3 regions of the Aminobacter sp. SR38 genome follow, and region 1 is predicted to be linked to each of the others. Evidence: predicted binding sites of a transcription regulator. Region 1 holds the regulator's gene; each other region holds the start of a gene.
The links. Region 1 encodes LexA, which represses DNA repair genes until DNA is damaged. Its sites were predicted from a motif close to TGTTCNNNNTGTGTTCNG; they were not measured.
Positions count from the first base shown of each region.

Region 1 (10,223 bases):
CTTGAGGCTGGCGCCGCCGACCAATGCGCCATCGACGTTGGCGACAGCCAGCAATTCGTTGGCATTAGACGGCTTGACCGAACCGCCATAGAGAATGCGCATCTTGGCAGCCGACGCCCCCAGCTTCGCGGCAAGGCGTTCGCGGATATGGGCATGCGCCTCGGCGACATCGGCAGCCGTGGGCGTCAAGCCGGTGCCGATCGCCCAGACCGGCTCATAGGCGATGACAGCATTGGCAGGCGTTGCCGTCGTCGGCACCGAGCCTTCGATCTGGCGCGACAATACCTGCAGCGTCGTTCCGCCTTCCCGCTCGGCATGGGTTTCGCCAACACAGATGACGGCAACAAGCCCTGCGCGCCAAGCCGCTTCCGCCTTGGCACGCACGATCTCGTCGGTTTCGCCATGGTCGGTGCGGCGCTCCGAGTGACCGACGATGACGTGGCTGGCACCGGCGTCCTTGAGCATCTCGGCGGAAACGTCGCCGGTATGGGCGCCGCTCTCCTTGGCATGGCAGTCCTGGCCACCCATCTTGACCGGGGTTCGGTGCAGGATCTCGGCGGCACGCGAAAGCAGCGTCGCCGGCACGCACAGAAGCGCGTCGGTCTCGGCATCGAGGCCGCTCATGAAACCGCCGGCAATGTTGCGCAATTCGTTGAGCGAGTTGCTGGTGCCGTTCATTTTCCAGTTGCCGGCAACGAGTGGGCGGATTCCTGGCGTCATAGTGCTCTCCCTCGAAATCGATGTTCGCTCGGGCAACCTCACTACCAAAAACAAGCCACAAAGCAATCGACACTGGCGGCGAAGGGCGCTATTGCGCTTCGTTCATGCAGGCGCATGCGACAATGCGCGTATACGGGATCTGTTACATGCTCGAATCGATGCGAAGTGCTGCTGGAACCTGGGTTGCGAAGCTGTTGCTTCTGCTCCTCGTCGTCAGCTTCGCGATCTGGGGCATCTCGGGTCAGATGATGAGCCAATTCGGCGGCGACCAGGTGGTCACGGCCGGCGGCACGCATGTTACAGGTGTCGAATACCGCCTCGCCTATGACCGCCAGCTGAACGTCATGTCGCAGCAGTTCGGCCAACGCCTGACCCGCGACCAGGCCAACGCGCTCGGCATCGACAACCAGGTGCTTTCGCAGCTCGTCGCCGGTGCGGTGCTCGACGAACAGGCACGCAAGCTCGGCCTCGGCCTCTCCAAGGACCGCCTCGCCGAACTCACCTGGGACGACCCGACCTTCCGTGGCGCCGACGGCAAGTTCGACCGCCAGGCTTTTGAATACATCCTGCGCCAGATCGGCATGCGCCCCGAAGACTATCTGAAGAACCGCGCCCAGGTTGCGGTCCGCCAGCAAATCGTCGAAGCCGTTTCCGACGGCCTCGAGGCTCCTGATACCTTCCTGCGCGCCGTCGCACTTTACCGCGGCGAAGATCGCACCATCGACTACCTGCCGCTGCCCAAGTCGCTCGTCGAGCCGATCGCGGCACCGGGCGACGACGTGCTCAAGGCCTGGTTCGAGGAAAACAAGAAGAACTACGCCGCCCCTGAATTCCGCAAGCTGAGCTACGTCAAGCTCGAGCCGGAAGACATCATGGATGCCGCAGCCGTGACCGAAGAACAGGCGCGCCAGGACTACGACAAGAACAAGTCGCACTTCACCACCGCCGAGACGCGCAAGATCGACCAGCTTGTGCTGAGCGCCGATGCGGCCAAGGCTGCTTCCGATGCGATCAAGGGTGGTGCGACCTTCGACAAGGTTGTCGCCGACCAGGGCAAGACCGCGGCTGACGTGGCCCTCGGCTCGCTGACCAAGGACAGGATCGCCGACAAGGCGGTCGCCGACGCCGCCTTCGCGCTGCAGGCCAATCAGGTCAGCGACGTCGTCCAGGGCGCTTTCGGCCCAGTGCTGGTTCGCGTCAGCGAGATCACGCCGGAAACCGTCAAGACCTTCGACGAGGTCAAGGACCAGATCCGCAAGGAGTTGGCGCTGGCCGAAGCCAACCGCATCCTGCTCGACGTGCACGACTCCTACGAGGACGCCCGCGCCGCAGGTGAGTCGATGAAGGCTGCCGCCGACAAGCTGAAGCTCAAGATGGTGACGATCGATGCCATCGACCGCGCCGGCCAGCAGCCAGACGGCACCATCGTCAACGACCTGCCGGACTCGCGCAACCTGATCCAGGCGGCCTTCACCGCCGAATCCGGCACCGAAAACCCGCCGCTCAATGTCGGCACCAATGGTTTCGTCTTCTACGAGGTCGACGAGATCACGCCTGCCCGCGACCGCACGCTCGACGAGGTCCGCGAGAAGGTCGTCGCCGACTGGACCGCTGCCGAAGCGACGAAGCGTCTCAAGGCAAAAGCCGACGAGTTGGAGAAGCGCCTCAAGGACGGTGCCTCGCTCGACGTGATCGCCGGCGAACTCAAGCTCGAAAAGCAGACCAAGCGCGGCCTCAAGCGCGAGGCCGACGATGCCGATTTTGGCCGCGAGGGTGCCTCCGCGATGTTTGCAATGGGCCAGGGCGGCACTGGCATCGTCCCCGCCCCTGCCGGCGATGCGCAGATTCTGTTCAAGGTCGCCGAAGTGTTCGAGCCGGCCGGTGCGGACAAGAGCGCGGTGCCAGAGGACGCGCAGAAGCAGTTTGCCTCGGGCATGTCGGACGACCTGCTCGACCAGATCGTCGCCCAGCTCCAGGGCGAGTATCAAGCAACGATCAACCAGGCGGCGATCACCCGCGCACTTGCGGTGGGAACGCCATGAGCGCACTCAAGCCGCATATCGCCAAGGTCGCCGCGGGCACCCCTCTCACCTTCGAGGAGGCACGCGAGGCCTTCGACATCATCATGTCGGGCGAAGCCACGCCCGGCCAGATCGGTGGCTTTCTCATGGCGCTGCGGGTGCGCGGCGAGACGGTCAGCGAGATTTCGGGCGCCGTCGCCACCATGCGCGACAAGATGCTGCGCGTCGAAGCCCCTGCCGATGCCATCGACATCGTCGGCACCGGCGGTGACGGTTCGCACAGCGTCAACATCTCGACTGCCTCGGCCTTCGTCATCGCGGGCGCAGGTGTGCCTGTCGCCAAGCACGGCAATCGCGGCCTGTCCTCGCTGACCGGCGCCGCCGACGTTCTGACCGCCCTTGGCGTCAACATCGACCTCACGCCCGAGGCGATCGGCCGCTGCATCCATGACGCCGGCGTCGGCTTCATGTTCGCGCCGGCGCATCACCCGGCGATGAAGCATGTCGGCGCGACCCGCGTCGAACTTGGCACCCGCACCATCTTCAACCTGCTCGGCCCGCTCTCCAATCCCGCCGGCGTCAACCGCCAGCTGGTTGGCGTGTTCTCGCCCGAATGGGTGCGTCCGGTGGCCGAGACGCTGAAGGAACTTGGCGCCCAGCACGTCTGGGTCGTCCACGGCGACGGTTATGACGAGATCACCACCACGGGTGAGACCCATGTCGCAGCCCTCAAGGACGGTGTGATCACCACGTTTGCGCTGACGCCCGAACAGGTCGGCTTGAGCAAGCATACGCGCGAAGAGCTGCGCGGCGGCGATTCCGCCCACAATGCCGCTGCCCTGCGCGGGGTTCTCGAAGGTGCCAAGGGTGCCTATCGCGACACGGTGCTAATGAATGCCGGTGCCGGCCTCGTCGTTGCCGGCAAGGCTGCAACGATCGGCGAAGGCGTGCCGCTTGCCGCCGAGGCAATCGACAGCGGCCGCGCCAAGGCAGTGCTCGACCGACTGGTCGCCGTTTCGAACGGATAGAGACATGGCCGATATCCTGCGCCGCATCGAAGCCTACAAGCGCGACGAGATCGCCGCAGCGAAGGCGCTGCTGCCGCTCGCCGAGCTCAGGGCGCGCGCCCGCGACGTCACCAAGCCGCGCGGCTTTCTCGCGGCACTCGAAACCAGGCACAGTGAAAGCCGCTTTGGCCTGATCGCCGAGATCAAGAAGGCGAGCCCGTCCAAAGGCCTGATCCGTCCCGACTTCGATCCGCCGGCGCTCGCCAGGGCCTATGCCGACGGCGGCGCTGCCTGCCTGTCGGTGCTGACGGACACGCCGTCCTTCCAGGGCGCACCCGAGTTCCTGACCGCCGCGCGCGACGCCTGCGCCTTGCCGGCATTGCGCAAGGACTTCATGTTCGAGCCCTATCAGGTGCACGAAGCACGTGCCTGGGGCGCGGACGCGATCCTGATCATCATGGCGAGCCTGAGCGACGAAGATGCCAGGCGTATCGAGGATGAGGCGTTCGAAATCGGCATGGACGTGCTTGTCGAGGTCCATGACGAAGAAGAGACAGAACGCGCGCTGAAGCTTCAGTCGCGCCTGCTCGGCATCAACAACCGCAACCTGCGCACATTCGAGGTCAGCCTCGACACGTCGGAGCGCCTGGCGCCGATGGTGCCGGCAGACCGGCTGCTGGTCGGCGAAAGCGGCATCTTCACGCATGCCGATTGCCTGCGTCTGCAGAAATCCGGCATCTCCAGTTTCCTCGTCGGCGAAAGCCTGATGCGGCAGGCCGACGTGACCTCGGCGACGCGTGCGCTGCTCGATGGCGCAGCCCTGGCAAGCGCCTGACATGGCAACCACCCTCACCCATATCGGCGCCACCGGCGAGGCCAACATGGTCGACGTCGGCGACAAGGCCGAGACGACACGCACGGCAATTGCCGAAGGCCATGTCGTCATGCGCCCGGAGACACTGGCGTTGATCCTGTCGGGCAACGCCAAGAAGGGTGACGTGCTCGGCACCGCCCGCATCGCCGGCATCATGGCGGCCAAACGCACCCATGAGCTCGTGCCGCTCTGCCATCCCATTCTTTTGACCAAGGTTTCGGTCGAGATCGAGCCAGATGAGGCGCTGCCCGGCCTGCGCGTCACGGCGCTTGCCCGCGTCACCGGCAAGACCGGCGTCGAGATGGAAGCGCTGACGGCTGCCTCGGTCGCCTGCCTTACCATCTACGACATGGCCAAGGCCGCCGACCGCGGCATGGTGATCTCCGGCATCCGGCTGGTCGAGAAGACCGGCGGCAAGTCGGGCGACTACAAGGCTGCCGAATAGATGGCGCTGCTGCCCGTCGCCGACGCCCTGGCGCGCCTGCTCGACGCTGCCGAACCACGCGGCACGGAAACTGTCGGCCTTGCCCAGGCATCGGGCCGCGTGCTCTCGGCTCCACTACACGCCCTGCGCACCCAGCCGCCCTTTGACGCCTCCGCCATGGATGGCTACGCCGTCCAGGCCGCCGACATCGCTTCACTGCCGGCGCAGCTCAAGGTTATCGGCCAGGCACCCGCCGGCAAGCAGTTCACGGGCACCGTCGGACCGGGCGAGTGCGTCCGCATCTTCACCGGCGCACCGGTGCCTCAAGGCGCGGATACCGTCGTCATTCAGGAAAACGTTCGCGATCTCGGCAATGGCGAGATCGCGGTGCTCGAGCCAACGCTTGCTGGCCGCAACATCCGCGCCAGGGGCCTCGACTTCAAGCAGGGCGACCTCATCCTTGATGCAGGACGTGTGCTCGACCCGGCAGCGCTCTCGCTGATCGCAGCTGCCAATCATCCCAGCGTCGAAGTGCTGCGGGCGCCTCTGGTCGCCATCATCGCCACCGGCGACGAGCTGTTGCCGCCGGGCAGCAATCCCGGGCCCGACCAGATCATCGCCTCCAACGCCTATGGCGTCGCGGCGATCGTTCAGTCGGTTGGCGCGCGCGTACTCGATCTCGGCATCGCCGCCGACCGCACCGAGGCAATCTCCGCACTGGTCGCCAAGGCGCTCGCCGCCGACGCCGATGTGATCGTCACGCTGGGCGGCGCTTCGGTCGGCGACCACGACCTCGTTCACCGTGTCCTGACCGATCTCGGCATGGATCTCAACTTCTGGAAGATCGCGATGCGCCCGGGCAAGCCGCTGATGTTCGGCCGGCTCGGCAACAGCCGCTGCGTCGGCCTGCCGGGCAATCCGGTTGCCAGCCTGATCTGCTCGCAGATTTTCCTGAAACCTCTGCTGGCGAAGCTTGGCGGCCGCCCTTATTCGCCCGACATGCGCAACGGCATTCTCGACACGGCAATGGCGGCCAACGACCTGCGCCAGGACTTTGTCCGCGCGATTGCGCGCGAGACCGCTGAGGGTCTCGTCGTCACACCCTACCTGATCCAGGACTCTTCGATGCTGCGCACGCTGGCCGACGCCAACTGCGCCATCGTGCGGGTGCCCTTCGCGCCTGCAGTCGAAGCCGGCAGCGCCTGCAAGGTGATGATGTTGCGCTGAGCAGCACCTTCCACCCTTCACGAAATATCAACAGTTGCGGAACACAACTGGAACAGATAGTGTTTGTTCTGGGTTTGTTTTTCTTCTGATTCCTCGGGGGTGGCGATGCTGACGCGCAAACAACACGAGCTTTTGCTATTCATCCACGAGAGGCTGAAGGAAGCGGGTATTCCGCCGTCCTTCGACGAGATGAAGGAAGCACTCGACCTCGCCTCCAAGTCCGGCATCCATCGCCTGATCACGGCGCTCGAAGAACGCGGCTTCATCAGACGCCTGCCCAACCGGGCGCGCGCGCTTGAAGTGCTGCGCCTGCCCGATTCGATCGCGCCTGGCCTCAACGCGGCGAAGAAGTTCTCGCCCAGCGTCATCGAGGGTAGCCTCGGCCGCAAACCCGAGCCGTCACGCAGCATGTCGGCCGGCAATGACGACGATGTTGCTTCGGCGGTTGCCATTCCCGTCATGGGACGCATCGCTGCCGGTGTGCCGATCGACGCCATCCAGCACAAGACGCATTCGATTTCGGTGCCGCCAGACATGATCATGGGCGGCGAGCATTACGCGCTCGAAGTCAAGGGCGACTCGATGATCGAGGCCGGCATCTTCGACGGCGACACTGTGGTCATCCGCAGCTCGACCACGGCCAATCCCGGTGAGATCATCGTCGCCCTCGTCGACGACGAAGAAGCGACGCTCAAGCGTTTCCGCCGCAAGGGTGCCTCGATCGCTCTTGAGGCTGCCAATCCGGCCTATGAAACCCGCATCTTCGGACCGGACAGGGTCAAGGTGCAGGGCAAGCTTGTCGGCCTGATCCGCCGCTATTGATTGCCGGGGCTGCGTTTCCGCCACCTCGGCATGTCCATCCTGCTGCAATCTGTAAGCCGGACTGATCTGCCCTGTTGCTATCTTGCCTTATCTGACGGCTCTGCGACGGCGGGTACAGATTTCGGACTCACCGTGTGGCCGCAGTCGGCGCTTTCGGGTGCGCCTTGGTTGCCCCGGCAGGTGTCTTCGGGGGCATCTCCGCTCGCTTGTAGGGTGACAGGCCCCTCGCCTCGCGCGAAAATTGGCGCTGCGCATGCCACGGGCGGTACGGTTCCGCCACGGCGTGGCGTATCTCGACCGCCCGATCTACGCCAGCCGCCTCGGCTGTGATGAATATCGACGCACTGCCAAGGCGCGCCAGCTCGCGTTTGGTAAGCACGGCCACGCCGGGGCAGACATCGCTTGCCGTGGCATCGTCGACGACGACGAGATCCGCGTTGTCGCAGGCTCGTGCAGCGGCGCTCGCATTCGCCGCATGGACGATTCGTGCACCCTCTGGTTGCTGAACCTTGCAGAGCCCGCTATCACAGACGAAGGCGTCCGCGCCGGCGGGGTTTAGCTCTCCAGATACTGGTTTGCCGGGTATCGTACCGGCGACATCTGCATCGGCTGCTGGCTGTGAGCCGGTCTCGCTGGGCATACGGACAGTCCCGTTCGTTGCATTCGCGGCCGAACGGGCCGGGGTGACGAGTGTTTCCGACGCCAGCGCGCGCTGCCAGTTGTCGACGGTGAACTGGTTCGGCCGGACGCGATTGACGGCCAGCTTGCCATCGTCGACCGGGACGCCGACGAGGCGGCCATCTTCCGAAACGAGAACGGCGGGCGTTTCCGTTTCCACGACCGTCAGCAGCCCAAGGGCCGCGAATGGCAGTGCGGCGGCGCGCAGCCAGGTCGTTGCCGTCGACGCGATGACGAGTGCTGCTGTGAGCAACAATACCGCATGTGACGAGACAAGGCCGACCGCATCGACCGGCGAGCGCTCGGAGAACCAGGTGGCGATGCCAATCATTGCCTTCAGGCCAAAGCCCATCGTGTCGAGGAAGGGGCCGTCGAGCCCAAGCGGCATGAAGATGCCAGCCATGACGGCAAAGGGCATGACCAGGACAGACACAAACGGGCTGACTGCCAGATTGGCGAACAGGCTGAGGGGCGAAACACGTTGGAAATGCCATGCGCCAAAAACGCTGGTCGCGAGCCCGGCAATCACCGACGTCGCGGCGAGACCTATCGCAACTGTCGCAAGCCAGCGCCAGATTTTGGACGGCAGCGATCTCTGACCTACCGGCAGCGCCTGCTCCTCCCGCCGATCCGACCACCAGGCATATGCGCCAACGAGGGCTGCCGTTGCGGCGAACGACATCTGGAAGCTCGGCCCGACGACTTCGTGGGGCGAGATCATGATCACGACGACGGCCGAAATCGCCAGGTTGCGCGTGGTGAGTGCTGCACGGTCGAACAGCACGGCCGTCAGCATCACCGCCAGCATGATGAAGCTGCGTTGCGCCGCGACCTCGGCGCCTGAAATGAACAGATAGCCACCGATGGCGAGCAGTGCTGCGCCTGCGGCGTACTTCTTGACCGGCCGGTGCGAGGTGAAGCCGGGAAAGGCGGCGAAGCATAGCCGCATCAAAAGCATGACCGTGCCTGCGACCATCGCCATGTGCAGACCCGAGATCGAGATGATGTGGTAGAGCCCGGTACGCCGCAGCGCCTCGTTGACATCCTCGGGAATGCCGCCGCTCACGCCGACGACCAGGGCAGCCGCGATTTCGCCCTCCGGACCGCCAATGCGGTCGCGAATGCGCTGGGCAATCTTCTGGCGCACATTCTCGATCGACGCGAATGCACGATCACTGGCCGACAGCGGCTGGGTGGTTGAAGCAAACTCCGGGCCTTTCATGAAAAAGCCGCTGGCGCCGATGCCGTCGAAATAGCTTTCGAAGGAAAAATCATAGCTGCCCGGCCGCACAGGCCCGGACGGCGGCATCAGCCTGACATAACCCGTCACCTCGGACCCCGCCATGACGCCCTCAGGAAGCTTGCGGGCAACGAGCCGCACCCGATCGGGCGTATAGCGCAAGACCGGGCGCGCAGTCGCCAGAACGTCGAGCGTCAGCCGCACCCTGCCCTTGTCCAGATTGTCGATTTCGACAACGCGCCCGGTGATGGCAGTCGAGATCTCGGCGCCCAGCATCTTCGTTGCCATGCGTTCCGTCTCGAACTTTGCAACCGCCATGCCGAGCATTGAGGCGGCGAGTGCGGCCAGCGCGTAGTGAACAGGCCGCCGTCCGCGCGTTAGGAAGGCGAGGACGGCCAGTGTCGCTGACACAACGACGAGCGGCGCGAGATCCGGCTCGTTCGGAAGCGCGAAATACACCAGGGCACCGGCGGCCAGAAAAACCGGAAGAAGCAGGAACGCCGCACCGCGGTCGAGTTCCGTTTCGATCGCGGCCAGGGTGGATCGTGCGGTGATCCGGTCACCGATCAGCAATTGCGATCCTTGCCGTAGCCAGGACTTGTGTCCTCGCTGAAACGGCGATGCATCGGCGTCAGGAGCAGCATCTCTCTCGGGCAGAGCTGGTGGTGTCCACGCAACGGCAGGCACGGCTGGAGAGGTCAGCAAGTCGCGCTCGCTGGCTTCGACCACCGGATTGTTACCGGCCTGCCCCTCCCGCATGCGGTCGCCCATCGGGCCTGCCTCTTGCGCCCCAGACCTTCTATGCTACATCAACCGCACACAAACGCCATGCGCCGCCGGTTTTTCGGCCAAGCGCCCTGCTTCCCTTGGAAATCGCCATGCCTGTCGTCACCCGCTTCGCCCCCTCGCCCACCGGCTATCTGCACATTGGTGGCGCGCGTACCGCTCTCTTCAACTGGCTTTATTCCCGCCACACCGGCGGCACTATGCTGCTGCGTATCGAGGACACCGATCGCGAGCGCTCGACCGACGCCGCAACGGCCGCGATCCTCGAGGGCCTGACCTGGCTCGGCCTGACCTGGGAGGGTGAGCCGATCTCGCAGTTCGAGCGCGCGCCGCGCCATCGCGAGGTGGCCGAAGAACTCGTGCGCACGGGCAAAGCCTATTATTGCTACGCCTCGCAGGAAGAGCTGACCGAGATGCGCGAGAA
Region 1 covers NZ_CP062112.1:477,699-487,921, forward strand. The annotation lists gene tpiA (triose-phosphate isomerase) at 1-720, opposite strand, end outside; gene IG197_RS02385 (SurA N-terminal domain-containing protein) at 867-2,762, shown strand; gene trpD (anthranilate phosphoribosyltransferase) at 2,759-3,769, shown strand; gene trpC (indole-3-glycerol phosphate synthase TrpC) at 3,774-4,583, shown strand; gene moaC (cyclic pyranopterin monophosphate synthase MoaC) at 4,585-5,067, shown strand; gene glp (gephyrin-like molybdotransferase Glp) at 5,068-6,273, shown strand; gene lexA (transcriptional repressor LexA) at 6,379-7,095, shown strand; gene IG197_RS02415 (ComEC/Rec2 family competence protein) at 7,223-9,784, opposite strand; gene gltX (glutamate--tRNA ligase) at 9,886-10,223, shown strand, end outside.

Region 2 (10,223 bases), 1.2 Mb from region 1:
CGACAATGCCGCCGATGTCGGGGCCTATCTCGTCGCGCGCTTCAGGGAGATGCAGCAGCGCTATGAGGTCATCGGCGACGTCAGGGGCCAGGGGCTGTTCCTCGGCGTCGAGCTGGTCACCGACCGCAAGACCAAGGCGCCGGCGACCGCCTTCGCCCGCAAGGTCAATGACGGCGCCGGCGCCCGTGGCGTCTTGATCGGCACCGAGGGCCCACACGACAATGTGCTCAAGATGCGTCCGCCGATGATCTTCAGCCGCGCCGATGCCGACCATCTCGTCGGTGTGCTCGAGGAGGCGTTCGCCGCGGCGTCAGTCGAAGGCGCATAGCTCAGGACCCGCGCGGAAAATCTCGCGCGGAGGGAATTAACGACAGGGAATTCACCGACTTCCGGCGCCATCGCGCCGGCGGCAAGCAGAGGCTTTGCCTCGAACACCAGAGGGAGGAAATGATGAGGACAATTTTTGCAACGGCACTATTGCTGGGCTCGGCCGCGATGACCATTCCGGCAGCGGCCGACACCTTCGACATCGTCAAGCAGCGTGACAAGCTCACCTGCGGCGTCAGCCAGGGCGTCGCCGGTTTCTCGGCGCCCGACGATGCCGGCAAATGGTCAGGCTTCGACATCGACTTCTGTCGCGCCGTAGCCGCCGCCGTGCTCGGCGATCCGGAGAAGGTCAGCTACGTGCCGCTGTCGACCAAGGAGCGTTTCACCGCGCTGCAGTCCGGTGGTGTCGACGTGCTGTCGCGCCAGACCACCTGGACGCTGTCGCGCGATTCCAGCCTCGGCATTCGTTTCGTCGGCACCGCCTATTATGACGGCCAGGGCTTCATGATCCGCAAGGCTCTTGGCGTCGACAGTGCGCTCAAGCTCGATGGCGCCACCGTCTGTACCGAGCAGGGCACGACCACCGAGCAGAACGTCGCCGACTACTTCTCCGCCCACAAGATGAAATACGAGCCGGTGGTCATCGATTCCGCCGACGGCATCATCAAGGCCTTCGACACCGGCCGTTGCGACGTCTACACGACGGATGCCTCGGCACTCTATGCCCAGCGGCTGAAGCTTAGCGATCCGGCTGCCTATGTCGTCCTGCCGGAGATCATCTCCAAGGAGCCGCTCGGGCCTGCCGTTCGACAGGGCGACGACAAGTGGTTCAACATCGTGCGCTGGACGCTGTTTGCGCTGCTCGAAGCCGAGGAGCTCGGCATCACCAAGGACAATGCCGAAGCCGGCCTGTCCTCGGAAAATCCTGCCATCAAGCGCTTCCTCGGCGCTGAGGGTGACAGCGGCCAGCAGCTCGGTCTCGATCCGCGTTGGAGCTACAACATTATCTCCAAGGTCGGCAATTTCGGCGAGATCTTCGAGCGCAATCTCGGCCAGTCGAGCGAGCTCAAGATCGACCGCGGCATCAACGCCTTGTGGAGTGCCGGAGGCCTGATGTACGCCCCGCCGGTCCGCTGATCGCTTTCCTCCCCCGGGGTCGCGCGTCAGCGCGGCCCCTTTTCTTCCCGCCAGAATTTCCAAGTCGCGCGTCAGCGCGGCCCCGCCTATGCTGCCTCGCGAGATTCCCGACGCGTTCGTCGGGCCGCAGCATAGGTGCATTGATGAGCATAGCCGATCGCGTTCGCGTCAAGGATGTCAAAGTCCTGTCCGATGACTGGTATCTGTTGAAGAAGACGGTCTTCGAGTATCGCCGCAATGATGGCGAATGGCAGCTCCAGAGCCGCGAGACCTACGATCGTGGCAACGGCGCCACCATCCTGCTCTATGATTCCGCCCGCCGCACTGTCGTTCTCGTCAAGCAGTTCCGCTACCCGGCTTTCGTCAGTGGCTACGATGACATGCTGATCGAGACGCCGGCAGGCCTGCTCGACAATGCCAGCCCGGAGGAGCGCATTCGGGCCGAGACCGAGGAAGAAACGGGCTTCCGCGTCCGCGACGTCCGCCGCGTCTTCGAGGCCTTCATGAGCCCTGGCGCCGTCACCGAGCGGATCTACTTCTTCGTCGGCCGCTACGAGCCCGGCGACCGCATCTCCGAAGGCGGCGGCCACGAAGGCGAGGGTGAGGACATCGAGGTGCTGGAGATCGGCATCGATGAGGCGCTCGCCATGGTTGCCGACGGCCGCATCTGCGACGCCAAGACCATCATGCTGCTGCAATACGCAGCCCTTCACCTCTTGCGCGGAGCCTAGCGCCGATGTCGACCATCGCCCGCGAGCTCGGCATCTCCTTCGGCACGTCGCCGACCGGACCGCTCAACGCCATCACCGACGTTTCAGGCGTGGCCATCGGCCATCGCACCATTCGCTCGGGCGACCTCAACACCGGCGTGAGCGCGGTCCTGCCCCATGGCGGTAACATGTACCGCAAGAAGGTGTTGGCCGCCTGCGATGTCATCAACGGCTTCGGCAAGAGCACCGGCCTGATGCAGGTCGACGAGCTCGGTTCGATCGAGACGCCGATCCTGCTCACCAACACCTTCGGCGTCGGCACCTGCGCCAACGCGCTGATCCGCGCGGCGGTTCTGGAGAATCCGGACATCGGCCGCGAGACGTCGACGGTCAATCCCGTGGTCATGGAGTGCAATGACGGCCATCTCAGCGACATCCAGGCGCTCGCCGTCACCGAGGACAATGCCCGCGCAGCGCTTGCAACAGCCGCGTCCGGGCCGGTTGCCGAAGGCAATGTCGGCGCCGGCACTGGCATGAGCTGCTTCGGTTTCAAGGGTGGCATCGGCACTGCCTCGCGCCGCATCGAGTTGGCCGGCAGCGCGCATCATGTCGGCGTGCTGGTGCTGACCAATTTCGGCCGCGCCGGCGATCTCGTCCTTCCCGATGGTCGTCGCCCCGATTCGCGCAGCAGGCGAGAGGCCGAGAAGGGCTCGGTCATCGTCATCCTCGCCACTGACATCGCGATGGAACACCGACAGCTCAAGCGCGTCGTCCGCCGCTGCGGCGCCGGTCTCGCCAGGCTCGGTGCCTATTGGGGGCATGGCAGCGGCGACATCGCGCTCGGCTTCTCGACCGCCCAGACCTTCGATCATGACGAGCGTGCCGACTTCGTTTCCATCTCCGCCCTCAACGAAAACCGCATCGATCGCCTGTTCCGCGCCGCGGCCGAAGCAACCGAGGAGGCCGTGGTGAACTCGATGTGTGCAGCCGAGGTCATGCATGGCCGCGCCGGGCATGTCAGGCCGTCGCTGGCAGACTGGTTGAGAGAGCAGGGCTAGATCGGCTTCGACGGGCTCTGGAAGCAGGATTGCCGGGCTCGGAAAATAAACTCAGCATGTTCCTTCTTTGTTCTTAAAAGGAGGAAGTCATGTCGCGGCAACTCCAGTTCGACTTCGGAGCAACTTCGCTTGGTTTGCGACCACCGTCGCGTTGGCCAAGGCAGACAAGGTCCGACGCAGACAGGCTGATGTTTCGTCTGCATCCGGCTCAGTCGGCGCAGATGGCGACGGTGGCGGACCATACCCGCCGCAGCCATGGCCTGTCCGGGAAGCCACGCGATGCAGGACAGCTGCACGTCTCGCTGGTGGGGCTTCACAACGGCGGGGAGATCGACCGAACCACGGTGCATGACGCCTCGGCCGCCGCCGCGACAGTCAGAGTGCCGGCATTCGAGCTGGCTTTCGACCGCATCGCCAGCTTCCACAATCGGGAATCGAAACCGCTGGTTCTGCTGTGCGGCAAGGGTGCCGATAAGGTGGTTGAGCTCGAACGCCGGATCATCGATGCGTTGAACCGTGCGGGGCTCCGGCTACGCCGGCGCGCCGGCTTCGTGCCCCACTGCACCGTGCTCTACGCCGACAGGCTCGTCCCGGAAACGCCTCTCGACCGGCCGATCGTCGTCCCGATCACGGAGTTTCATCTCCTGCATCGTTCGGCCAGTGGCCGCCGCCGGAGCTTCGGCCACTGGCCGTTGCTGGGCTGAGGTTCAGAGCGGCAGCGGCTGACGCGCGTTGCGCCAGAACTCCTCAGGTTCTTCCAGCAGATGTGTCAGCCCGACACGCTCGAAGGCGAGTGCCGCCTGCTCGGCGGCATCGGCGAGAATGTCCTCGGCGTCGAGATGGTCGGTCCTGCGGCTGCGCATCAACACCTTGCCGTTGACGATGACGGTGTCGACGTCGGCGGCGTTGGCGAAATGGGCGATGCGCGTCACCGGCATGACGGGCGGGTAGAGATGCGGCTTGCGCATGTCGACGAGCACGATGTCGGCCTTCTTGCCGGACTCCAGCGACCCCAGTTCCTTCTCCAGGCCAAGCGCCCTGGCAGCGTCGATCGTTGCCATCTCGATGGTCTTGCCGGGCGGAAGATAGGCCGGGTCGCGGAAGTGGCGGCGGTGGTAGTGCATGCACTGCGCCATGTGGCGGAACATGTCGTAGCCGCGGTCGGGGGCGGCCGCGTCCGAACCCAGGCAGACCGTGATGCCAGCCTCGAGCAACTCCGGCACCGGGCAGCGGCCATAGACCGACATGATGGCGCTCGGATTGTGGATGATCGACGCGCCTGTCTCCTTGAGTGCTGCAAAATCTTCCTCGGTGAGGTCGACGCTATGACCCAGAAGCGCGAACTCACCGAGGACACCAAGATCGCGCGCCAGCGCGATCGACCCGTCACGGTGGCCGTCCTGGGTGAACAGCACGCCCTTGCGACGGCGCAGATCCATGACCGCTTCGCCCATCTCGACGACCTGCCGGCGGGCATCGGCATCCGCCACCTGGGCGGCATAATAGACCGGCATGACAAGGCACACGCCGGTGCCGCGGCCGAGCAGGTCGTTCCAGCGATCGATCAGGATTTCGCTGACCTCGAGCTGGCGCTCGAAGCCGACGGATACGTCGCGCGCCTGACCGGTCTCCGAGAACTGGCGGTAGTTTTTCGGGAAGGGCGTCCGGCCGGGGCCGACGGCCATGAAGGTGCGCAGCCCGGATTCGGTGGTCGCACCGCAATGCGCGTCGCCATAGATGGGATCGTCGGTGCGGTAGATATCGGCGCCGCCGCCGAGCAGCGTCATACCGGTGGTGATGCCGCCACGCAGGCGTTCGAGCTGGGTCATGCGCGCCTCGGCGCGCCAGAAGTCCGGCGTCGAGCCGCGCGCGTAGATCTCCTCGCAGGCGTCGAACCAGCTGTCGAGCCCGGCGCCGGCATTGCGCACCAGCCCGTGGCCGGCATGCGAATGGCTGTCGATCAAGCCGGGCATCGCCACCATGCCTGTGCCGTCGATGATGTCCCTGGCGCCGACAGGCTCGGCGTCGCCGTCGCCACCGATGGCGCTGATGCGGTCGCCGGTGACAGCGATCCAGGCGCGGTCGATCACCCGGCGTTCCGGGTCGACGGTGATCGCCGTCACGTTGCGGACGAGGATGTCTGGCTGCGTCATGTCACTGCTTTCCAAAAGTCGGCGGGCGAAATCGCATGGTTGCGGAAGTCCGAGCCGGCCTTCCGCAAGCCATGTCAAACCGGGGCTACAGCCCCAGAATGTCTTCCAGGTCGCGCGCGAGCACGCGTTCGCTTTCGAGATCGAGCTGGTTTTCGATATGGGCGAGGTGGTGGTGCATGACGGCAAGTGCCGCCTTGGCGTCGCGCGCGGTGATGCTCTGCACGATCGCCGCATGCTCGTCGGGGCCGCAGTTCTGGATTTCCTTCTGCTGGTACATCGCCATGATCAGCGACGTCCGCGAAACCAGATCGCGCAGCAGGGTGGCGAGGATCTGCGATTGCGCCAGCTCGGCGATCAGCATGTGGAACGCGCCCGAGAGCCTGATCGCACCGGCGAGGTCGCCGCCCTGGTGGGCCTTGCGCTCCTGGTCGACATGTTCGCCCAGCCGGGCGATTCCGGCGGCGTCGATGGTCGCGCACAGCCGCTCGACCAGCCTTTCCTCGATGGTGCGGCGGGCGAAGAACACATCGCGCGCTTCCTCGATCGACGGTTTGGATACGAACGCACCGCGATTGGGAACCAGTGTGATCAGGCCGTCGCGGGCGAGGTTCTGCAGCACATGGCGGATGCGTGCCCGGCTGGCGCCGAAGATGTCGGCAAGCTGCTCTTCTTTCAGCCGCGTACCGGGGCCGATCTGCCGCTCGGCGATGGCGCTCCAGATCTTCTCGTAGATTTCCTGATCGGTGGCATGCCGCATGCCTGCTTCAGCGTCCATCCACTCCTCCTCCCGTTCGTCCCGATATGCGGCTCCAACCTATTCAAACCTAAATGGACGCTAAGTCAACAAATCTGTCGACACCAATTGTTGACAATAATTGGATACGATGTCAGCGTGAGGTGGAAGGAGCCCGAAAGCGCCCTGTAACGTGACAGGATGGGGCCGCTGTCGAAGCCATGAGGCGCCGGCCTTCGGGCGTATGATTGGTCGATCAGCGCTGTCGACGCGCTTCGAAATGCGATCCGAAGGAGAAAAGATGGATTTTGATTTCGCCGAGCTGCCCGAAATGGACCGCTACCGGCTGCTCACCAACTTCGTCGGACCGCGCCCCATCGCGCTGGTCACCACCATCGACGAGCATGGCTGCAACAACGCCGCGCCGATGAGCTTCTTCAACGTCTTCTCACATGAGCCGCCGCTGCTCATCCTCGGCATGCAGACCCGTCCTGATGGCACCGCCAAGGACACCGTCGCCAACATCCGCCGCTCCGGCGAGTTCGTCGTCCACATGGTCGACATGGCGATTGCCAGCGAGATGATCGTCACCGGCATCAACTTCCCCGCCGACGTCGACGAGATCGAGCTCGCCGGCCTGACCAGCACGCCGTCGAAAAAGGTCGCGGCACCCCGCATCGAGGAATCGCCCTGCGCCATGGAGTGCCGTGTGTCGCAGATCCTTGATTATGGCCGCCGCACCATCGTCATTGGCGAGGTCGTGCAGATGTATGTTCGCGACGACTGCCTCGATGAGCGCGGCCGCTATGTCCGGCCCGAGGTCTACCAGCCGATCGCCCGTCTCCACGCCGACAACTACATCGTTGCCGCCGACCAGTTCGTGCTCAAGCGCCCGGCCGAGCTTTTTCCTCAAGAGGAAAAAGCCGCCAATGCCGCCCCGAAGTCGGAAAAGGTCATCGGCTGAGGCTAGAGCCTTGTCGGCCCACCTGCTCCACCGCAAGGCGTAAGCCCCCGACGACCTTGCATGGGAAGGGCGCTCGTTTCGGGCGCCCTTTCTGTTTGGGCGTCAGTCCTCGGCCGCCGCGCCAATGTTCTCGCTCAGCACGCGCAGCACGCGGGTCGCGCTTTCGATGTCGGCGTCGTCAACACCGGTAAGCACCAGGCAGCGCAGCTCGGCGACGTCGGCGAACATGCTGTCGGCCTCGCGCCGCGCCGTCGGCGTCAGAAAGATGCGCTTGGTGCGCCGGTCGCCGTCGGTGGTGCAGCGCACCACCAGCCCCTTCTTCTCCAGCCCGTCGATGAGCCCGACCAGCGAGGGCTGCTCGATCTGCATCTGCTCTGCCAGCTCGGCCTGCGTCTTGCCCTCGCATTTGGCGATCTGCATCATCAGTCGGGCGCGCGCCAGCGTCAGGCCGCGCTCCTTCACCCGCGCGTCGAACATCGTCCTGAGCTTGCGGTTGACCTTCAGCAATTCGTCAAAAAACGCGCTCTTCAGCTCGGCGCTGCTCATATCGATCCCCCTTTTGTTCTTTTGATTATCATTAGATACCTATGTAATTCGCGGCAATATCTCCGGCAAGAACCATCCTCCTAGTCCCTTCGGACGAGGCTGCGGCTTCGATCAGCGTAGGTAATGTCCATTCTCGCCAATGGAGCGGCGCAGCCGGGGATGGAGGAGGTGGGGTGTGGTCCTGCGCAATCTGGCAAAGCTCGACCTCAACCTGTTGCATGTCTTCGAGGCCGTCTACGGCGAGGCCAGCATCACCCGTGCCGCCGAAACGCTCAACGTCACCCAGCCCGCCGTTTCCAACAGCCTGGCGCGCCTGCGCGACATCTTCGGCGACCAGCTGTTCGTCCGTGCCCGGCAGGGCATCGCGCCGACGCCGCTCGCCGAAACGCTGATCGGCCCTGTCCGTGAAGCGCTCACCGCGCTCGACCGCACGCTCGCACGGCATGAGCGCTTCGACCCGCTCGCCTCCGAGCGCATCGTCTCCTTCAGCATGAGCGACTATGCCGAGGCGGTCGTGCTGGCGCCGTTTGTCGGCGAGTTGAACCGGCTGGGCTCGAGGCTGACGGTGCGCAACCGCTTCCTTGCCGAGCGCGACCTGTTTCCCGGCCTGGCCTCGGGCGAGATCGACTTCGCCGTCGAGTCGCATCCGCTGGCCGAGGATGGTTTCGGCCAGCGCCTGCTGTTCAGTGACGAATTCGTCTGTGTCATGCGCCGGGGCCATCCGGCGGCGACCGAACCCTTCACCATCGAGCGCTACATGGCGCTCAGCCACCTGCACATCTCCAATCGCCCGCGCTTTGCCAATCTGGTCGACGGCGCGCTGGCCCGGATGAAGCTGAAGCGGCAGGTGGCGGTGCATCTCGAACATTGCCTGGCCGCTGCCGCCATCCTGTCGCGCAGCGACCTCTGCCTCACCATTCCGACCTCCTTCGTCCGGCATTTCCTGCCCGAAGATGGTTTCGTTGCGCTGCCCCGGCCTTTCCGCATGCCGCCGCTTCAGACCTGGCTCTACTGGCACCCGGCCTCTGAAGGCAGCCCGGCGCATGATTGGGTTCGCGGCGTGCTCGACGATTGTTTTCCGGACGCCTGCCGGGATCACTCAGGCTGATGACGGTCATTCGGATTGGCAATTTGCCCGGGCAAATACCGCCGACCTATAACTTGAGCCAACAGCTGAGATCGAAAACCTGTCGCTGGGGCGATGGCCGCGAGGCTGTCGCCGGGAGGATGGCGCATGCGTGCTGCGGCAAGCATCGAGGAGATTGTTGAGCGTGGGCTTTGCACCGGCTGCGGCGCTTGCGCGAGCCTGCTCGGAGGCGACGCCCTGCGCATGGATATGTCGCCTGAAGGCTTCATGCGGCCGCGCGGCCAGCGCCCGCTCGACAAGGGCGAGCAGCAGGCGGTGCTGGAGATATGTGCCGGGCGCGCGCAGCAGGGCGCGGCGCCAGCCGAGGCCAAGCCGCACCGCATTTTCGGCGCGATGCTGCATCTCGCCAAGGGCCATGCGACCGACAAGGAGATTCGCTTCAGGAGCGCCACCGGCGGCGTGCTCACCGCGCTCGCGGTCTATCTGGTCGAAAGCGGCGAGGTCGACGGCGTGTTGCAGACCGGCGTCGCAAGCGACAACCCGCTGCACAACGAACCGAGGTTCAACACCACGCGCGAGCAGATCGTTGCCTCTTCGGGCTCCCGCTACGGGCCGTCGGCGCCGCTGAGGGACATCGCAGCGCTGCTCGACAGCGGCCGCCGCTTCGCGTTCGTCGGCAAGCCCTGCGACGTCGCCACCTTGCGCAACCTGGCGCTTGTCGATCCGCGCGTCGACCTGCAGATCCCCTACATGCTGGCGATGGTCTGCGGCGGCAATCCCAGCATTGCCGCCACCTACAACATCGTCAGGCGCTTCGGCGAGGACCACCGCGACGTCGACGAGTTCCGCTATCGCGGCCATGGCTGGCCCGGTCCGACCTATCTGCACACGCGGCAGGGCAGGGCGCACAGCCAGAGTTATGACGAGACATGGTTCTCTAATCTCACTTACGAGCTGATGTTCCGCTGCAAGATCTGCGCTGACGGCACAGGCGAGCACGCCGACGTCGTCGCCGGCGATTGCTGGGTCATGGAGGATGGCAAGCCGAGCCATCGCGAGGCTGGCGACGGCTGGAACATGCACATGGCCCGAACCGTACGCGGCAGGCAGTTGATCGAGGATGCGCTCGTCGCCGGCTACATCCATGAGGAGGCGTTCTCCGTTGCCGAACTCGAAGCCATGCATGACGACCACGGCACCAAGAAGCGCTCGGTGCTGTGGCGGCTCGCCGGTCTCGCCCTGACCGGTCAGCCATTCCCCTGTTATGGCGGGCTGCGGGTGGTCCAGGCCGGCCTTGCCGCCAGCTGGCGCGAACGCTGGGCATCCTTCCGCGGCACGCTCGCCCGCTCGCTCAAACGCCGCAACCGCGAGAGCCCGATCACCTCGGGGACCTTCGTCCCGGACGCCAAGACAAGCTGACAACGATCATCAAGGAGGAAACAATGTCTGTCGATCATCTGCGCGCCAAGCTCTCCGGTTCCGGGCCGGCGCTGTTTTTCCCGGATCCC
Region 2 covers NZ_CP062112.1:1,643,477-1,653,699, reverse strand. The annotation lists gene IG197_RS08115 (aminotransferase class III-fold pyridoxal phosphate-dependent enzyme) at 1-328, shown strand, start outside; gene IG197_RS08110 (amino acid ABC transporter substrate-binding protein) at 448-1,464, shown strand; gene IG197_RS08105 (NUDIX domain-containing protein) at 1,608-2,195, shown strand; gene IG197_RS08100 (P1 family peptidase) at 2,201-3,232, shown strand; gene IG197_RS08095 (2'-5' RNA ligase family protein) at 3,421-3,936, shown strand; gene IG197_RS08090 (amidohydrolase family protein) at 3,940-5,385, opposite strand; gene IG197_RS08085 (GntR family transcriptional regulator) at 5,471-6,160, opposite strand; gene IG197_RS08080 (flavin reductase family protein) at 6,420-7,082, shown strand; gene IG197_RS08075 (MarR family winged helix-turn-helix transcriptional regulator) at 7,185-7,628, opposite strand; gene IG197_RS08070 (LysR family transcriptional regulator) at 7,804-8,736, shown strand; gene IG197_RS08065 (Coenzyme F420 hydrogenase/dehydrogenase, beta subunit C-terminal domain) at 8,863-10,134, shown strand; gene IG197_RS08060 (PLP-dependent aminotransferase family protein) at 10,158-10,223, shown strand, end outside.
Region 2: a site for LexA is predicted at 3,290-3,307, ahead of IG197_RS08095 (2'-5' RNA ligase family protein). Genes of this name have one in related genera too.

Region 3 (10,223 bases), 2.0 Mb from region 1:
CTCGATGTTCGGCCATTCGCCGGCGCCTGTCGCCCGCGCCATCCGCAGACAGGCAGCCCGCGGCCTGACCTACATGCTGCCGTCGGAAGATTCGCTCACTCTCGGCCTATTGCTGGCAAAACGCTTCGGCCTGCCACATTGGCAGATCGCCACCACCGCCACCGACGCCAACCGCTTTGCCCTGCGCGTCGCGCGGGCCATCACCGGCCGCGACAAGATTCTCGTCTTCAACGGCTGCTACCACGGTGCGGTCGACGAGACGATGGTGCGGCTCGCCGACGGCAAGCCGATCAACCGCCCCGGGCTGGCAGGGGAATTCCGTGACCTCACCGCCCGCACGCGCATCGTCGAATTCAACGATCTTGCAGCACTGGAAAAGGCACTGAGCCATGGCGATGTCGCCTGCGTCATCACGGAGCCGGTGCTGACCAACTCCTGCATGGTGCTGCCGGAACCCGGCTTTCTCGAAGGCGTGCGCGCGCTAACCCGTAAGGCCGGCACGCTGCTTTTGATCGACGAGACCCATACCATCTCGACCGGCCCGGGCGGCTACACCAGGGAGCACAATCTCGACCCCGACCTGTTCGTGCTCGGCAAGCCTGTCGCCGGCGGCGTGCCGGCCAGTGTCTGGGGTATGAGCGAGGAGGTCGCCGCCCACTACGCCGCCTACAATGCCACCAAGGAGCCGGGCTATTCCGGCATGGGCACGACTCTGTCGGCCAATCCCCTCCAGTTCGCAGCGATGCGTGCCACGCTCGAAGAGGTGATGACCGAAGAAAACTACGCCCACATGGAGAAGCTGGCCGAACGGCTCGCAACCGGCCTCGACAAGGCGATCCGAAAACGGAAACTGCCCTGGCACGTGATGCGCGTCGGCGCCCGTGCCGAATTCATCTGCGCGCCCGGCCCGCTGCGCAATGGCGGCGAGGCCGAGCATGCGCATGCCTCCCGGCTGGAGGCTGCCATGCATGTGGCGCTGGTCAATCGCGGTGTGCTGATCGCGCCGTTCCACAACATGATGCTGGTCTCGCCGGTGACGACAGCGCGGCAGGTCGACAAGCTGGTCGCAGCTTTCGACGATATTGCCGCCCGTCTTGCGGCATGAGACAAGGCACAAGGACAATCGAGTGACATCATGACATCACCTTCCGGCTCGACCGTCGACGAGGCCAGAGCCTTTCTCGACGCGAACCCTGATATCGAAGCCTTCGACATCGTCTTGACCGACGCCAATGGCGTTGGCCGCGGCAAGATCATCCGCCGCCATGAGTTGATGGGGCTCTACGAAGGCGGGCGCCACCTGCCCATTTCCATCCTCGGCCTGGACATCACAGGCGAGGACGTCCACGAAACCGGCCTGATCTGGGACTCTGGCGACGGCGACATGCGCGCCTGGCCGATCCCTGGCACGCTGAAGTCTTTGCACGGCACAAGCCCGGCCCGCGGCCAGGTGCTGATGTCGATGTTCCATCTCGACGGCGCGCCGATGACCTCGGACCCTCGGCTGGCGCTGAAGTGGCAGGTCGACAGGCTGGCCGAAAAGGGACTCTACCCCGCCGGCGCCTTCGAGCTCGAATTTTTCCTGCTCGCCAAGGAGCGCGACGGCGACGGCAAGGTCCAACCGGCCCGTGCCGTGCTCGACGGCCGCGCGTCCGGCAAGACAGAAGTCTATTCGGTCGACCACCTGCACGGCATGGAACCGCTGTTCTCCGACATCTATGCCGCCGCCAAGGCACAAGGCATTCCCGCCGAGACGGTGATCTCGGAATATGCGCCGGGCCAGTACGAACTCACTTTGCGCTACCGTAAGGACGTCATGCAGGCCGCCGACGACCTGCTGATGCTGAAGCGGCTGGTGCGTGCCCAGGCCCGCCGCCACGGTGTCACCGCCTGCTTCATGGCCAAGCCGATCGAGAAATATGCCGGCTCGGGCATGCATTTTCACGTCTCGTTGCTCGACAGCGACGGCAACAACGTCTTCACCGAAGCCGAAGAAGGCACCTGGGAGCCCAAGCTGCTACACGCGCTCGGCGGCCTCGCCGAGACGATGGCGGAATCGATGCTGGTGTTTGCGCCGCATGCCAACTCCTGGCGTCGCTTCGTCTCCCAGTCCTACGCTCCGGTGGCCCCGACCTGGGGCGTCAACAACCGCTCGGTGGCGCTACGCGTGCCGGCGGGCGACGCCAAGAACCGCCGCATCGAGCACCGTCCCTCTGGCGTCGACGCCAACCCCTACCTCGTCGCGGCGACCATCCTCGCCGGCATCTCGAAGGGGCTGGAGGAACAGCTGGACCCCGGTCCTGAGACATCAGGCAACGGTTACGAACAGGCCGAAGGCACCGAAAGCGTGATGCCGCCGGACTGGCGATCGGCGATCGAGGCGGCGAAAGCGTCGGAGTTCCTGCGCGAGGCGCTGGGCCACGACCTGCACCGCACGTTTACGGCGATCAAGGAAAGCGAATACCTGCGCGTCGCCCGCACGGTGAGCGAGCTCGACTACCACCTTTATCTGCACGAGGTGTGATCCCCGGGATGGCGGCTAACACCGCCATCCATTCGCCGACACGTCGTTCACAATTTGCCGCATCATAGCGAACCCTCTGGCCTTGGCAGCCAAAAGAACATATCATGAACGAATGACAGTTCTTTCGACCCGCGAGAAACTCGCGATCCTTTCCGACGCCGCGAAATATGACGCCTCCTGCGCCTCTTCGGGTGCCGGCGGCCGCGACTCGCTTAAGTCGCGCGGCATCGGTTCGACCGAGGGCATGGGCATCTGCCACTCTTACGCGCCCGACGGCCGCTGCATTTCGCTGCTCAAGATCCTGCTGACCAATTTCTGCATCTACGACTGCAGCTACTGCATCAACCGCTCCTCCTCCAATGTCCGCCGCGCCCGCTTCACGGTCGACGAGGTGGTGCGGTTGACCATGGATTTCTATAAACGCAACTACATCGAGGGATTGTTCCTCTCGTCCGGCGTCATCCGCTCGCCCGACGAGACCATGACCGAGATGGTGGAGGTGGCCAGGCGGCTGAGGCTCGACGAAAAGTTCGGCGGCTACATCCATCTCAAGACGATCCCGGAAGCCTCGGCCGAGTTGGTCGAAAAGGCCGGCCTCTATGCCGACCGCCTGTCGATCAATGTCGAATTGCCGACCGATGAGGGGGTGAAACGACTGGCGCCGGAGAAGCGACCTGAGACGATCCGCGTCTCGATGGCAAAGTTGCGCTCGAAGATCGAGGAGAAGGCGGAGCCGACATTGAGGACGAAAACGCGTGAACGCTTTGCTCCCGGCGGGCAGTCGACGCAGATGATCGTCGGCGCCGACGCCACTTCAGATGCCGGCATCCTCAAGACCAGCGCTCGCCTTTACGGCAGCTACCAGCTGCGGCGCGTCTACTACTCGGCCTTCAGCCCGATCCCCGACGCCTCCTCTGCCCTGCCCCTGAGGAAGCCGCCGCTGATGCGCGAACACCGGCTCTACCAGGCAGATTGGCTGATGCGCTTCTACGGCTTTGAACAGGGCGAGATCCTCGACGGCACGCCTGACGGCATGCTCGACCTGGAGATCGACCCCAAGCTCGCCTGGGCGCTGCGCAACCGCGCCTCCTTTCCCCTCGACGTCAACCGCGCCGACAAGGAGAGGCTGCTGCGCATCCCGGGCCTCGGCACGCGCGCAGTGGAGCGTATCCTGGAGACCCGCCGCTTCAAGCGGTTGCGGCTCGAGGACGTTGGCCGTCTTTGCCAATCCATCACCAAGGTCCGCCCGTTCATCGTCGCCGACGGCTGGTCGCCGGGCGCCGCCACCGACGCTGCACGGCTGCGCGAGGCGATTGCGCCGAAGCCGCGGCAGCTCGAGCTGTTCCGATGACCGGCCAACCCGCCTTCCCACTGGCCGCTTACGCCGTGCATCTCGCCGGCCCGACCGACTTCGACGGCTGGCGCGATGCGGCACGCAGGCTGAGCACCAACGAGGTGAAGCCCGAGGACATCGAATGGCATGTCGGTGGCGAAGGGGACGAGCTGCCGGCGCCGACCCCGGGCGTCGAACTCAGGGTCTCCCGAGATTTCATCGAGCGCGCGGCCATCGTCACCTGCCATTCCGACAGCGAACGTTTCGCACTGCTCTATCGGCTGCTGTGGCGGCAGCGTAGCGAGCCTCATTTGCTCCGCATCGCCTCCGACCCCGACGTGCGCCGCTTCGAGGCGATGGAAAAGTCGGTCAGGCGCGACGAGCACAAGATGCATGCCTTCGTCCGTTTCCGGAAGATCGGCGACGGTGACGAAGAGCGCTTCGTCGCCTGGTTCGAGCCTGACCACTTCATCCTCGAATTGGCAGCACCGTTCTTCGTGCGTCGCTTTACCCGCATGCACTGGGCGATCCTGACGCCACACGGCTCGGCTGAATGGGACCGCGAAAGACTGGCGCTAGGCCCCGGCGCTTCGAAGGATGATGCGCCCGCTGCCGACCAGTCGGAGGAGATGTGGCGGACCTATTTCGCCAACATCTTCAATCCCGCCCGCCTCAAGGTGAAGGCGATGCAGGCGGAGATGCCCAAGAAGTATTGGCGGAACCTTCCCGAGGCGTCGCTCATTCCGGAGCTGATATCAGGCGCCGACGCGGCTGCCCGGGAGATGATCGCGAGGATGCCGACGATGCCCGCAGCGCATCACCAGGCGATACAAGCCAGACACTGGCCGGCTTTGGAGCCGTCGCCGGAGACAGAGGCGCATTCGATCGACGCTCTGCGCCAGCAAGCAAGCCAGTGCCGGCGCTGTCCGCTGTGGAGCGAGGCGACGCAGACGGTGTTCGGCGAGGGTTCTGACAATGCCGAACTGGTGTTTGTCGGCGAGCAGCCCGGTGACCAGGAGGACCTGCAGGGCCGGCCATTCGTCGGCCCGGCCGGCAAGATCTTCGACGCGGTGCTCGGCGAAGCCGGCATCGAGCGGACGGCAGTCTACGTCACCAATGCCGTCAAGCACTTCAAGTTCGAACCGCGCGGCAAGCGTCGCATCCACAGCAAGCCCAATGCCGGCGAGGTGCAGGCTTGCCGCTGGTGGCTGGCGCAGGAGGTGACGCTGCTAAAGCCGAAGCTGATGGTGGCGCTCGGCGCGACCGCGGCCCAGTCGCTGCTGGAGGCGCCGGTGGCGATCACCAAACAGCGCGGGCAGACCATCAAACGCGACGACGGCCTCGCCGTTTTCCTGACGATCCACCCGTCCTACATCCTGCGCATCCGCGACCCGCAGGAGGCGGCAGCCGAGCGCGCCCGCTTCGTCGCCGACATCAGGACGGTGCGCGCGATGATGGCCGGCTAACGCAAGGCCAAGACCCGTCCCACCCGGCAAAAGGCGTATGCCAGCTACCGGATCAGGATCGCCCTGAGGTCGTTGACGTTGGTGCCGGTCGGCCCGGGGACGAAAAGATCGCCCACCGAGTTGAACGCCGTCCAGGCATTGTTGCCGGCCAGCATCGCCTTGGCGTCGACGCTGGCAGCATGCATGCGCGAAACAGTGGAGCCGTCGGCAAAGGCGCCGGCATTGTCCTCGGAACCGTCGATGCCGTCGGTATCGGCGGCCAGCGCGTCGATGCCCTGGAGGCCGTCGATGCCGATGGCGAAGGCAAGCAGGAACTCGCTGTTGCGGCCGCCCTTGCCCTTGGCCCTAAGGGTCACCGTGGTCTCGCCGCCGGACAGGATCAGCACCGGCTTGTTGAACGGCCGGTTGCGGGTCGCGACTTCGCGGGCGATGGCCGCATGCACGCCACCGACCTCGCGTGCCTCGCCCTCGATGGCGTCGGAGAGGATAACGGTCTTAACGCCCTGCTTGCGCGCGGCTTCGGCGGCAGCGTCGAGCGACACGGCGGCAGAGGCGATGACATGCACCTCGTTGCGGGTGAAGCGCGGGTCGGTCGGCTGCGGCGCGTCGGCGGCAGCCGAGTTGATGTGGGCGATGACATTAGCGGGCAGCGCGATGCGGTAGGTTTCGATCAGGCGCAGCGCATCGGCGCGCGACGCCTCATCAGGCACTGTCGGACCCGAGGCGACCAAAGCCGGATTGTCGCCGGGAATGTCGGACACGACGAGCGAGACGACGCGGGCGGGATGCGCCGCTGCAGCCAGCCGGCCGCCCTTGATGCCCGAAATGTGCTTGCGAATGGTGTTCATCGCCGAGATCGGCGCGCCGGAAGCGAGCAGCGCCTCATTGACGGCGATCTCATCGGCAAGGGTCAGGTTCCCCGCCGGCGACGGCAGCAGCGCCGAGCCGCCGCCCGAGATCAAAGCGACGACGAGGTCGTCCTCGGTCAGGCCGGAGACCGTCTGGAGCAGAAGCTTCGCCGCTTCGAGGCCGTTGGCGTCGGGCACCGGGTGCGAGGCCTCGACGATCCTGATGCGCTCGCAAGGGGCGGCAAAGCCGTAGCGGGTGACCACCACGCCCTCCAGCGGTCCGTCCCAGGCTTTTTCGAAGGCAGCTGCCATCTGGGCCGAGCCCTTGCCGGCGCCAATGACAATCGTCCGTCCCTTGGGCTTTGCCGGCAGGTGGCGGCGGATGGTGAGCTCGGGATCGGCGGCCGCCACGGCGGCTTCGAAAACGCTGGTCAGAAAATGCTTCGGGTCGGTCATGGCCATCGGGACGTTCAAACTCTCTCAGCTGTTCGCAACGGGGGGCAAGGCGAGGTCGTGGCTGGGAATGCCCAGGTGCTCGCAGATCGCCGCGACCACCACCTCATGATCCTGCCTCTCCGGCAGGCCTGAAACGGCAATGGCGCCGACGACGCCGACGCCCTTGACGCGGATCGGGAATCCGCCGCCGGCCAATACATAGTCGTCGATCGGCAAGGCATCGCCGACAGCGAATGTGCGGTCGGTCCGTGCCTTGTGCAGCACCATGCGGTAGCTGCTGCGGTGGAAGGTCCTGACGACGTTGATCTTGCGCCGCGCCCATTCGGTGTTGTGGACCGTCGAGCCTGGCAGCGCGCAGTAGAACAGCGCCCGATCCCACAGGCGGATGTCGACGATGATGGGAAATTTCTCGGTCACCCCACGGGCGCGGATGGCCGAGCCGATATCGAAGGCAACCGCCTCGTCGAAGCGCTCAAAGACCAGTCGGTCCTCCTGCTCGGCGATCTTTTTCAGGTCCTCGGCTGCTGCCATCGTCCGTTCCTCCGTCAGACACGGCTCACATGGCAGACGCGAGGCAATGACGCAAGGTCAGGCAGCCTGATCCATCGTCGTCTTGGCGGCTTTGCCTGCGACATAAACTTCCACCACGGCGCGGTCGTCGCCGAGCGTCTGCAGCAGGAACAGTTCCTCGGCCAGCGTGCCGCAGCGCTCCATCCTGAGCCGCATGCCAGGCGTGGCGCGGGCGTTGAGCACCACGAGGTCGGCGTCGGTGCCGACGTCGAGCGTGCCGACCTTGTCTGCGATCGACAGCGCCTCGGCATTGCCGCGCGTCAGCTGCCAGTAGGAAGCCAGCGGGTTCAGCTTCTCGCCGTTGAGCGCAATGACCTTGTAGGCCTCGTCCATGGTGCGCAGCATCGAATAGTTGGTGCCGCCGCCGACGTCGGTGGCGGTGGCGATCCGGAGCGGCCTGTCGCGCTTGCGGTAGCGCTGGTAGTCGAACAGGCCCGAGCCAAGGAACAGGTTGGAGGTCGGGCAGAACACGGCGATCGAGCCATGCTCGGAGATCGCGTCGGATTCACGCTCGCCGAGATGGATGCAGTGGCCGAGCAGCGTGCGTTTGCCGAGCAGGCCGTAGTGTTCGTAGACGTCGGTATAGTCGCGCGACCAGGGGTAGAGCTCCTGGGTGAAGGCGATCTCGGCGTGGTTTTCCGACAGATGCGTCTGGATGTGCAGGTCGGGATGCTCACGGGCCAGTTGGCCGGCCATTTCCATCTGCTCGGGGGTCGAGGTGATGGCGAAGCGCGGCGTGATGGCATAGTGCTGGCGGCCCTTGCCGTGCCATTCCTTGATCAGCGCCTTGGTGTCGTCATAGCTCGCCTGCGGCGTATCGAGCAGACCGTCGGGGGCATTGCGGTCCATCATCACCTTGCCGGCGATGTTGAGCATGTTGCGCTCATGCGATTCCGCGAAGAACGCCTCGGCCGACTGCTTGTGCACCGAGCAATAGGCGGCAACGGTCGTCGTGCCGTGGCGCACCATCTCGTCGAGGAACAGGCGCGCGATGCGGCGGCCATGCTGGGTGTCGATGAAGCGCGTTTCCTCGGGGAAAGTGTACTTGTTCAGCCATTCCAGCAGCTCGGCGCCATAGGACGCAATGATCTGCATCTGCGGGATATGGACATGCCCATCGATGAAGCCGGGCAGGATCAGATGCGGGCGATGGTCGACGACCTTGGCGTCACCGGCCTGGGCCGCGATCTCCGAATAGGCGCCGACGGCCGCGATCTTGCCGTCGCGCATCAGCACCGCACCATCTTCCTCATAGGCATAGGACGCATGGTCGTCCGCGCTATCGGGCCAGCGCAGGAAGGACAAGGTACGGCCGCGAAGGAGTGTGGTGGTCATGATCGAACTCTACAGGCTTTCTGGCGTGGCCACATCGCGGCCCGTTTTGCCGCGCGTCAAGGTGAGCGCGACGAGCGCGCCTCGAACTTTCAATCCGTAGGTCGCAGGCGCTACTTGCGCGCCTGTTCATACCAGGCGACCAGCAACGCCCGCTCCTCGGGTGTGATCTGGGTCACGTTGGCCGGCGGCATGGCATGGCTGCGGCCAGCCTGCAGGTAAATCTCACGCGCATGCAAGGCGATTGCGTTGTCGGTCTCCAGCACCACGCCCTTCGGCGCATGGTAGACGCCTTCGTAGGACGGCTCGTTGGCGTGGCACATGGCGCAGCGGCCGAGAACCGTATCACGAACCTTGGGGAACTGGGCTGCGGCAATATAGGGCTCGGTGAGGACGGAGGCGTTCTTGTCCTCGCCGGTCAAAACCTTGGGCACGGTCGACAGCCACATGATGACGACGAACAACAGGGCAGCGGCGAGCCAGGTCCAGTGCGGGTTGCCTTCACGCTTGTGCACCGTGTTGAAGTAGTGGCGGATCAAGACGCCGATGATGAAGATGAGCGCGGCGATGATCCAGTTGAACTCGGTACCGAAGGCCAGCGGGTAGTGGTTCGACAGCATCAGGAATACGACCGGCAGGGTCAGGTAGTTGTTGTGCGTCGAGCGGGTCTTGGCGATCTTGCCGTATTTCGGGTCAGGCTTGCGGCCGGCGATGAGGTCGGCCACGACGATCTTCTGGTTCGGGATGATGACCATGAAGACGTTGGCCGACATGATCGTCGCGGTGAAGGCACCAAGATGCAGGAAGGCGGCGCGGCCGGTGAACAGCTGCGTATAGCCCCAGCTCATGAACACGACGACGACATAGAGGATGATCATCAGAAGCGTGTCGTGGTCGCCGAGCTTCGACTTGCAGAGCAGGTCATAGACGATCCAGCCGAGACCGATCGAGGCGAGCGAAATGGCGATGGCGACAGGCGCCGACACGTCGAGCACGTTGCGGTCGACAAGGAACAGCTCGGCGCCGCCGTAATAGACCAGGCAGAGCAGCGTGAAGCCCGACAGCCAGGTGGCGTAGGATTCCCACTTGAACCAGGTCAGGTGCTCCGGCATCTGGGCCGGCGCCACCAGGTATTTCTGGATGTGGTAGAAGCCGCCGCCATGAACCTGCCATTCCTCGCCATGGGCGCCGACCGGCAGGCCGTCATGCTTGCGCAGCCCGAGATCGAGCGCGATGAAGTAGAACGACGAGCCGATCCAGGCCATGGCGGTGATGACATGCAGCCACCGCACGGCGAAGCTCGCCCAGTCCATGAAAAACGCCAAGTCGTACATCCGCCGTCCCTTTTTCGCAGCGTGCCGATCTTACGATGCCCGATGCATTGGGGAAGTGAAAGGATTCGCGATGACTTTCAAAAAAATCTGGAAAATACTAGCGTAGCGCTGCACGGCACAAGCCGGCTATGGAACCATCGGTCTCGCATGGCATATCTCGACAATATCGCGGTCTTCGTTCGCGTCGTGGAACTCGGCAATCTCTCCGCCGCGGGCCGCGACATGCGCATTTCGCCGGCGGTCGCCTCCAACCGCATCAAGGAGCTGGAGAAGCACCTCGGCGTGCGCCTGTTCAACCGCACGACGCGCCAGTTGATGCCGACCGAGCACGGCAACGTGTTCTATTCCGGCGCCAAGCAG
Region 3 covers NZ_CP062112.1:4,170,834-4,181,056, reverse strand. The annotation lists gene IG197_RS20485 (aspartate aminotransferase family protein) at 1-1,105, shown strand, start outside; gene IG197_RS20480 (glutamine synthetase family protein) at 1,136-2,524, shown strand; gene IG197_RS20475 (putative DNA modification/repair radical SAM protein) at 2,637-3,875, shown strand; gene IG197_RS20470 (UdgX family uracil-DNA binding protein) at 3,872-5,323, shown strand; gene IG197_RS20465 (glycerate kinase) at 5,368-6,633, opposite strand; gene IG197_RS20460 (heme-degrading domain-containing protein) at 6,652-7,158, opposite strand; gene guaD (guanine deaminase) at 7,216-8,532, opposite strand; gene IG197_RS20450 (urate hydroxylase PuuD) at 8,643-9,863, opposite strand; gene IG197_RS20445 (LysR family transcriptional regulator) at 10,011-10,223, shown strand, end outside.
Region 3: a site for LexA is predicted at 2,618-2,635, ahead of IG197_RS20475 (putative DNA modification/repair radical SAM protein). Genes of this name have one in related genera too.